2 regions of the Microbacterium sp. 22296 genome follow, and region 1 is predicted to be linked to the other one. Evidence: predicted binding sites of a transcription regulator. Region 1 holds the regulator's gene; the other holds the start of a gene.

Evidence for each region. Region 1 encodes LexA, which represses DNA repair genes until DNA is damaged. Its sites were predicted from a motif close to TCGAACANNTGTTCGA; they were not measured.
Region 2: ACTJJP_RS14125 (Rv2578c family radical SAM protein) is a predicted target of LexA. The motif match lies at 2,955-2,970, and genes of this name have one in related genera.

The regions. Positions count from the first base shown of each region.
Region 1 is NZ_JBQEOS010000002.1:2,523-6,938, reverse strand. Features, by position in the region: gene ACTJJP_RS03715 (S9 family peptidase) at 1-342, opposite strand, end outside; gene ACTJJP_RS03710 (hypothetical protein) at 391-1,350, opposite strand; gene lexA (transcriptional repressor LexA) at 1,485-2,171, opposite strand; gene ACTJJP_RS03700 (LysM peptidoglycan-binding domain-containing protein) at 2,430-2,780, shown strand; gene ACTJJP_RS03695 (histidinol-phosphate transaminase) at 2,836-3,930, shown strand; gene hisB (imidazoleglycerol-phosphate dehydratase HisB) at 3,927-4,416, shown strand, end outside.
Region 2 is NZ_JBQEOS010000008.1:32,140-36,555, forward strand. Features, by position in the region: gene ACTJJP_RS14120 (DEAD/DEAH box helicase) at 1-1,769, shown strand, start outside; gene ACTJJP_RS14125 (Rv2578c family radical SAM protein) at 1,843-2,946, opposite strand; gene ACTJJP_RS14130 (M15 family metallopeptidase) at 3,066-4,193, shown strand; gene ACTJJP_RS14135 (LCP family protein) at 4,406-4,416, opposite strand, start outside.

The DNA of each region.
Region 1 (4,416 bases):
CGGGGTCAGGGCTCGCACCGCACCGCCCGGACGCAGGGCGTACACCCGCTGGTCGGTCTTCTCGACGTAGTAGAGATCGCCCTCGTCGGATGCGGTCCAGGCTCCGCCGCCGTACTCGTGGACCGCCGAGCGGGCGTTGGAGGGAGCCGGGAGGAGTGTCTCGATCACACCGTCGGCGCGGCGACGCTTCACCGCGACCCGGCCGGCCTCGGCGGGGACGGACTCGCCCCACCACACCTCGTCGCCGACCATCCGTGCACCGTCGACGCGCGGGGTGGACTGCGCCACCGACTCGGGGGTGATCGGCGAGGGCCAGGAGCCGTAGGGGAGGGTGTCTGCCATGGCTCCCACCCTACGGACCCCCTCCGACACGCGAAGCGGGCGCCGTCGTCACGCCCCGACGGGCCGCCTCTGCACGCCGAGTCCGCCCACCCAGTCGCGGATGACCTGGCGTTGCGCGTCATCGCAGGTGTAGCCGTATCCGACGCTGACCTCCCAGTACGAGAGGTCGTCGATGGGCACCTCGTGCTCCAGCGACCATCCGTCCAGGAATGTCAGGGCGTAGCAGTCCGCCATGGTCTCCATGTCTCCGGCGAAGGCCGTGAGGGCGGACGCCGTCTCTTCGGGGTTGGTGAACTGCAGGACGTGCGCGTACTCGTGGTAGGCGACGCCGGTGCGGATCCAGTCCGTCAATTGGGGGTCGTCTCGCGTGTCTCCGCTGACGTGGACGATGAAGGGGGCGCCCTCCGAGACGCACGCCATGGCGTCGAGACCGCACGGGCGATCGGTCTCGTCGAAGGCCATGCTGACCCATCCTCCACCGAGGCGGTCGAGGGTGGCCTCCCACGGGGTTCCCGTGGCATTGGTCGAGGCTTGACCACGCGCCGCCGCCGCTCGGTTGGCCAACAGGGCGGTGAACGCCTCGACGTCGACGACGTCTCGACTCAGCGCGCCGGCGGTCCATCGATGCTGCCAGGCGCGGCCGGCGAAAGCGTCGATCTCGGTCCAGGGGACGACTGAGGCGTACGGAAGGCCGATCAGCGGATCGATCGTCGCGTAGAGATCGGCCATGGCGGCGCCGAACTGCTCTTTGCGCTCGATCAGACCCTTCTGCTCATCGATCTGCCGCTGCTGCTGCTGGATCTGTTCCTGCTGATCGGTGATGCGAGAGCGCGATTCCGACAGTTGCGAGGAGAACCAGAAGAACCCCGCTCCCGCTACGGCGACGGATACTGCCAGCGCGGCACCGAGAACAAGGGTGCTTCGACGCGCACGCGGACGCCAGGCATGATGGTCGACGCTCTCGGCGGTGGCCGACGGGGAGTCGCCGGGGGAAGGAGTGGAGGACACGGCTCTCGCCTTCTCTTGCGCGTCCGGTCATGATAGCTGCGCCGCGTGTCCCTCCCGTTCCGGGCTGTGGACAGCCGCACACCGCATTCCCGCGCCAGGGGGACTTCCCGTGTCCCCGTCCGTGAGCGAAGGCGTCAGACCGCGCGCAGCACCGCCACGATGCGGCCGAGCACGACGGCCTCGTCGCCGAGGATGGGCTCGAACGCACTATTGCGGGGGAGGAGCCATGTGTGGCCGTCGCGGCGACGGAACGTCTTCACGGTGGCTTCGCCGTCGAGCATGGCGGCCACGATCTCGCCGTTCTCGGCGTTCGCCTGCGAGCGCACGACCACCCAGTCCCCGTCACAGATCGCCGCATCGATCATCGAGTCGCCCGAGACCTTGAGCATGAACAGCTCGCCCTTGCCCACGAGCTGGCGGGGGAGGGGGAAGATCTCCTCCACCTGCTGGTCGGCGGTGATGGGCACGCCCGCGGCGATGCGGCCCACCAGGGGTACGAGGGCGGCGTCGCCCACCGAGGGCGCGGCGTCGGCCGGATTCTCGGCGGCGGTGCCGGGGAGGTCGATCAGCACCTCCATGGCGCGGGTCTTCCCCGGGTCGCGGCGCAGGTAGCCGCTGAGCTCGAGCTGATTCAGCTGATGGGTGACGCTCGACAGCGACTTCAAGCCGACCGCGTCGCCGATCTCGCGCATGCTCGGCGGATAACCGTGCCGCGCGATCGATCGCTGGATGACCTCGAGGATGGCGAGCTGCTTGTCGCTGAGGCTCTTGCGCCGACGCGTCTGCGGTCGTTCGCGGCCGGCGGTCGTCGCGTCGGTCATCTGGTGCTCCCCTCGCGCCGCGGGAAGGGCGGCGGAAATTCGAATGTCGGAGGTTGGTGATGAGGTCTCCGTGTCGAAACCGTATCCGGTGGACGAGGCGAAACACACGGAAGCTCACGCGTGTCGCGTTCGATTCGTCTCCGACAGACGCGGTCTTGACACTCTCGCAGTATCGAAGATACATTCGGAAGACAGATTCGCGCCTCGCCCTCCCGGCCGAGGGAGGGGTGCGAATCTCTCCCCACTGAGGAGCACACCATGACCAGCATCGCCATCTCCGCCCCCACCACCCGCCTGCGCATCACGCCGCGGGGTCGCCGCGTCGCCGCCTTCCTGGTGTCATTGCCGCTCGTCATCGCTCTCGGCGTCGCGATCGTCGGTGGAGGTTCCGCGCTGGCCTCGAACGACGCCGGGGCGTCCGTCGGTTCCTTCTCCGAGGTCACCGTGATGAGCGGCGACACCCTGTGGTCGATCGCCGAAGAGCTCGCGCCCACGGCCGATCCGCGTGATGTCGTCGCCGAGATCTCCCGTCTCAACGCTCTGCCCGGAGGCTCCGTGGCGGCCGGTCAGCGCATCGCGATCCCCTCCGAGTACGCTCCTGCGAACTGACGTCCTCTTCGCGTCGGCCATGCCGCGTGAGTCGCCAAGACGCCCGCCGCCTACGATGGGTGAGGTGACCGTACGCCTCGACGACCTGCCTCTTCGCGACGATCTGCGGGGGATGACCCCGTATGGAGCACCGCAAGCGCCGCTTCCCGTGGCGCTGAACGTGAACGAGAACACGCATCCCGTTCCGTCGGAGGTCGCCGACGACATCCTGGATGCCGTCGCCCGGGCACTGCACGATGTCAATCGCTATCCCGACCGCGAGTTCACGGGACTGCGTGAGGCGTTCGCGCACTATCTGGGCCACGGCCTCGGTGCCGAGCAGATCTGGGCGGCGAACGGCTCGAACGAGGTGCTGCAGCACATCCTGCAGGCGTTCGGCGGCCCTGGTCGCACCGCGATGGGCTTCGCGCCGACCTACTCGATGTATCCGATCCTCACGCGCGCGACCGGGGCGCGATGGATCGCCGGTCACCGGGAACACGATTTCTCCTTGACAGCGGAGTCCGCCGCCGCGCAGGTGCGCGAGCAGCGTCCCGACGTGGTCTTCCTCTGCGCGCCCAACAACCCCACGGGCACCCCGCTCCGGCGCGAGGTCATCGAGGCGGTCTACGACGCGACCGACGGCGTCGTCATCGTCGACGAGGCGTACGAGGAGTTCGCCCCCCGTGACGAGCCGTCCGCCGTCGCGCTCCTTCCCGGCCGGCCGCGGTTGGTCGTCTCTCGAACGATGAGCAAGGCCTTCGCCTTCGCCGGCGCGCGCGTGGGCTATCTCGCGGCCGACCCGGCCTTCGTCGACGCCCTCCGCCTGGTGCGCCTGCCCTACCACTTGAGCGCGTTGACCCAGGCGGCGGCGACCGCCGCGTTGGGTCACGCCGAGACCATGCTGGGGATGGTCGACGAGATCGTCGCCCAGCGCGATCGCCTCTCCGCGACCGTGTCGGCACTGGGGTACACGGCGCACGAGTCGTGGACGAACTTCGTGCTGTTCGGAGGAGTCGACGACCCGGCCGCGACCTGGAAGGCGCTCTACGACCGCGGCGTGCTCATCCGCGACGTGGGGATCCCGCACCACCTTCGCGTCTCGGCCGGAACGGCCGACGAGACCACCGCGTTCCTCGACGCCCTCGCCTCGATAGGATCCCGATCATGACCCGCCCCGCCACGCCCCGCACCGCCTCGATCACGCGCGAGACGAGTGAGTCGCACATCGAGCTCGAGCTCGATCTCGACGGACGCGGTGCGAGCGACATCCAGACCACGGTGCCGTTCTTCGACCACATGCTGACCGCCTTCGCGAAGCACTCGCTGACCGACCTGCGCGTGCGCGCCAACGGCGACACCCACATCGATGCGCACCACACCGTCGAAGACACCTCGATCGTGCTCGGCCAGGCCATCCGGCAGGCGTTGGGCGACAAGTCCGGCATCGCGCGGTACGGCGATGCCCTCGTGCCGCTCGACGAGGCGCTGGCGCAGGCCGTGGTCGACATCAGCGGTCGGCCGTATCTCGTGCACACCGGGGAGCCCGCCGGCTTCGAGCACCACCTCATCGGCGGCCACTTCACGGGCTCGCTGGTGCGCCACTCGTTCGAGGCGATCTCGATCCACGCGGGGTTGACCGTGCACGTGCGCGTCC
Region 2 (4,416 bases), on a different contig from region 1:
GTCCGGCTCGTTCCTTCGACCGCACGGACCGTCCGGCGCGTTCTTTCGATCGCACGGACCGCCCTGCTCGGTCGTTCGATCGTGACGAGCGGCCTCGTCGTGACGCCGGTGAGCGTCCGGCTCGTTCGTTCGACCGCAGCGACCGCCCCGCTCGTTCCTTCGACCGCGCCGATCGCCCCGCTCGGTCGTTCGATCGCGCCGATCGCCCCGCGCGTTCGTTCGACGAGCGTCCCGCCCGTTCCTTCGAGCGTCGGGACGACCGTCCGGCCCGCAGCGACGACCGTCCGGCTCGTTCGTTCGATCGCAGCGACCGCCCCGCTCGTTCCTTCGACCGGACCGACCGTCCCGCTCGGTCGTTCGATCGTGACGAGCGTCCTCGTCGTGATGCCGGTGAGCGTCCGGCGCGGTCGTTCGACCGGACCGACCGCCCCGCGCGTTCGTTCGACGACCGCCCGCGTCGCACCGACGGCCCGAGCCGCAGCGACTGGAACAACACTTCGAAGCGCTCCGCCGAGCACGAGCAGCGCGTCGATGTCGTGCACGAGCGCCTGCAGGCGCAGGCTGTGGACGCCGCGACCGAGACCGGTGCCGGTTTCGCCGAGCTCGGCCTCGGCGACAACCTGGTGCGCGCTCTCGCGAGCCTCGGTGCGGCGAGCCCCTTCCCCATCCAGGCAGCGACCGTGAAGCCCATCCTCGACGGACGCGACGTCCTCGCCCGCGGGCGCACCGGCTCGGGCAAGACGATCGCCTTCGGCGCCCCGCTCGTCGAGCGGATCCTCCGTGCCCAGGCCGGTCAGCGCCGCGAGTTCGGACGTGCGCCCAAGGCGCTGATCCTCGCGCCGACCCGTGAACTCGCGCTGCAGATCGACGGCACCGTCCAGGTGCTCGCGCGCAGCGTCGGTCTCTTCACCACGCAGATCTACGGTGGCGTGCCGCAGGCGCGTCAGGTCGGTGCGCTGAAGAAGGGCGTCGACATCGTCATCGGCACCCCCGGTCGCATCGAGGACCTCCTCAACCAGGGCAAGCTCGACCTCTCACAGGTGCAGGTGACCGTGCTCGACGAGGGCGATCACATGTGCGAGCTCGGCTTCCTCGAGCCCGTGCAGCGCATCCTGCGCGCGACCGCCGACGGCAGTCAGAAGCTGCTGTTCTCGGCCACGCTCGACCGTGAGGTCGCGGCCCTCGTCGACGAGTTCCTCGTGGAACCCGCCGTCTACGAGGTCGCCGGCGAAGACCAGGACTCCGGCACGATCGAGCACCGCGTGCTCGTGATCGACCACCGCGACAAGGCCGAGATCCTCGGTTCGCTCGTCGACCGCGCGGGCAAGACTCTCGTCTTCGCTCGTACCCGCGCGTACGCCGAGATGCTCGCGGAGCAGTTCGACGATGCCGGTGTCGCCGCGGTCGCCCTGCACGGCGACCTCAACCAGCAGAAGCGCACCCGCAATCTCGAGAAGCTGACCTCGGGCCGCGTCAACGTGCTCGTCGCCACCGACGTCGCCGCCCGCGGCATCCACGTCGACGACATCGACCTGGTCATCCAGGCCGACGCCCCCGACGAGTACAAGACGTACCTGCACCGCTCGGGCCGCACCGGCCGCGCGGGCCGCACCGGCACCGTGGTGACCCTCATCACCCGCCAGCGTCAGCGTCGCATGACCGAACTGCTCGACCGGGCCGAGATCCAGGCGCCGTTCGAGCCGGCGCAGCTCGGCGACGACCTGATCGAGGAGATCTCGGGTCGCCAGTTGGCGAACGTCACCGCGTAAACGCCTGCATCGGAACGCCCGTCGCGCGTGCGGCGGGGGTTTCGTGCGTCCGGGACCGGGTAGTCGCGGCTGCTCAGAACAGCGTGGGCTCACTCGCCGGCGCGACCCGCGGCCGGGCGGATGCCGGTATTCCCGTGCGGCGGATCGGTCCCAGGCCGCTGCTTTCGGGCGCACGGGCGGCGAGTCCCGGCTGTGGACGACCGCGCGGGTGCTCGTCTTCGTCCCAGCCGTCGAGTCGATGCATTCGCAGTAGAGGGCGCATGCGTTTGCCGAGCCAGGTGCGGTACGCCTTCGGCGCGGCCGTGGACACGCCGGGGTACAGCCCGCGGTAGGAGGAGACGAGGTGGGGGTGCTCGCGTTCCAGCCACTGCAGGAACCACTGCTTCGCTCCCGGGCGCAGGTGCAGGGCTCCGTAGACCACACGGGCAGCGCCCGCGGCGCGGATCCGAGCGAGGGCCTCGTCGAGCACGGCGATGGAGTCGGTGAGGTGCGGCAGGATCGGCATGAGGAAGACCGTCACGCGGAAGCCCGCGGCCGTCGCCGCACGCACGGTGTCGAGGCGTGCGTCCGCGCTGGGCGTACCCGGCTCGATCGATTTCTGCAGGGCGTCGTCGAAGACGGCGATCGACATCGCAAGGGTGACCTTGACCTCGCGCGCGGCTTCGGTGAGCAGCGGCAGGTCGCGTCGCAGCAGGGTGCCCTTCGTGAGGATCGAGAACGGCGTGCCGTTCTCGGTGAGCGCCCCCACGATGTCGGGCATGAGCCGGTACCGCCCCTCGGCGCGCTGGTAGGGGTCGGTGTTCGTGCCGAGCATGACGGGTTCGCGCGCCCACGACCCGCGACGGAGTTCGGTGCGCAGCACGTCGGCGACATTGATCTTCACCACGATCTGCGAATCGAAATCCGCGCCGTAGTCGAGGTCGAGATATTCGTGCGTCTTACGAGCGAAACAGTACGTGCATTGATGACCGCAGCCCCGGTAGGGATTGACGGTCCAGTCGAACGGCATCGCCGATGCACCCGGAACCCGATTGAGGGCGCTCTTGGCCATCACCTCGTGAAAGGTCATTCCGGCGAACTCGGGCGTGGTCACCGACCGCACCAGACCGTCCATGCGCTCCATGCCGGGGAGTGCGGCCGTGTCGTCGACGCCCAATTGCTGCCCTTGCCACCTCATCTCGATAGTCGAACACATGTTCGAACACGACGCAAGTGGACAGTGCGATCACTCGCACATCCCGGGCGTGCTGCGACGGCCCGTCGACCCTCACAGGATCCCGCGGGACAATGGATGGAATGACGTCCCCCGACCCCGAGCTCTCCCCCCGCCGCGCCGCGCGCGCGGAGGCCGAGCGACTCGCGACGGCGGCACTGGCGACCATGCCCCCGGTCGAGCCGGTGACGCGCCGTCGGCTCCGCACGGAGGGCGAAACCCCTTCCCCGCGTGGGCAGGGTGGCATCCGCGCCCTTCTCTCCTCTCGAGGCGGCACCGTCGCCACGCGCCGTCGGCGCGCGGGCGTCCTGGCGGTCGCGCTGACGATCGTGGCGTCGGGAGCCGTCGCAATCGGCGCCGCGGCCTCCGCGGGTGGGGGCGAGGGAGAAGCGCAGACCGCGACCGTCGATACGGTGGCCGCTGTTCCCGGCCCGCCCGCCGTCCCCGCGGAGGGTCTCCCCGTCCCGCAGCTCGCCGCCGTCCCCGCGACCGCCACCCCGTGCGACGACCCCGACTTCACCGCAGCCCTCGCCGCGGGAGACGACTCCGCCGCCATCTCCGCCGTCGGCGGGGGGAGCGCCTTCCGCGAGGCCGTGGCATCCGGAATCGCTCCGTGCGTCTCGCTGTCGGACCCGAACCGCGAGTGGGTCGTCGTCAACAAGCAGCGCCCCCTCGATCCCCTCGACTACCGCGCCGGTGACCTCGTCATGCCGCAGAACGTGAGAGCGCTCGAGGAGTCGGCTCTGCGCTCGGCTCCCGCGAGCGCCCTGACCGAGTTGGTGCGTGCGGCGTCGGAGGCCGGGGCGGGCGAGATCGGATACCTCAGCGCGTTCCGCTCCTACTCGACGCAGCAGTCGACCTACGCGGGCCGCGTCGACGTGGGCGGTGTCGAGGAGGCCGACCGTGAGAGCGCCCGTGCGGGCTACAGCGAGCATCAGACGGGACTGGCCGTCGACATCGTCCCGTGCGACGGCTCCTGCGGGACCCTCGACGACATCGCCTCGTCATCGCAGGGGGCGTGGGTGCGGGATCACGCGTGGGAGTACGGATTCATCACGCGCTACGCAGAGGGACGCGAGAGCGTCAGCGGCTACCTGCCCGAGGCCTGGCATCAGCGCTACATCGGTCGCGAGCTCGCCCGCGCGTACCACGAGGGCGGGTACACCACGCTCGAGGAGTTCTTCGGTCTGCCGGCGGCGCCGACGTACTGAGCGAAGGGATGCCGGGACCACGACGCTGAGATGGATGAGCCCCGCGAAGCCGCCGACGCACGGCGTGTGCCGACCCCTTCGACGGGCTCTCGGACCTGCGTGGAGCATCGGGTGGTGCGGGCTCCCGGTCCCTTCGACGGGCTCGGGGACCTGGGGGGCGGGGCGAGGAGACCGAGCTCGTCGACGCCTCCGGAAGAGCGGGCTCGTCGGGGTCAGTTGACGA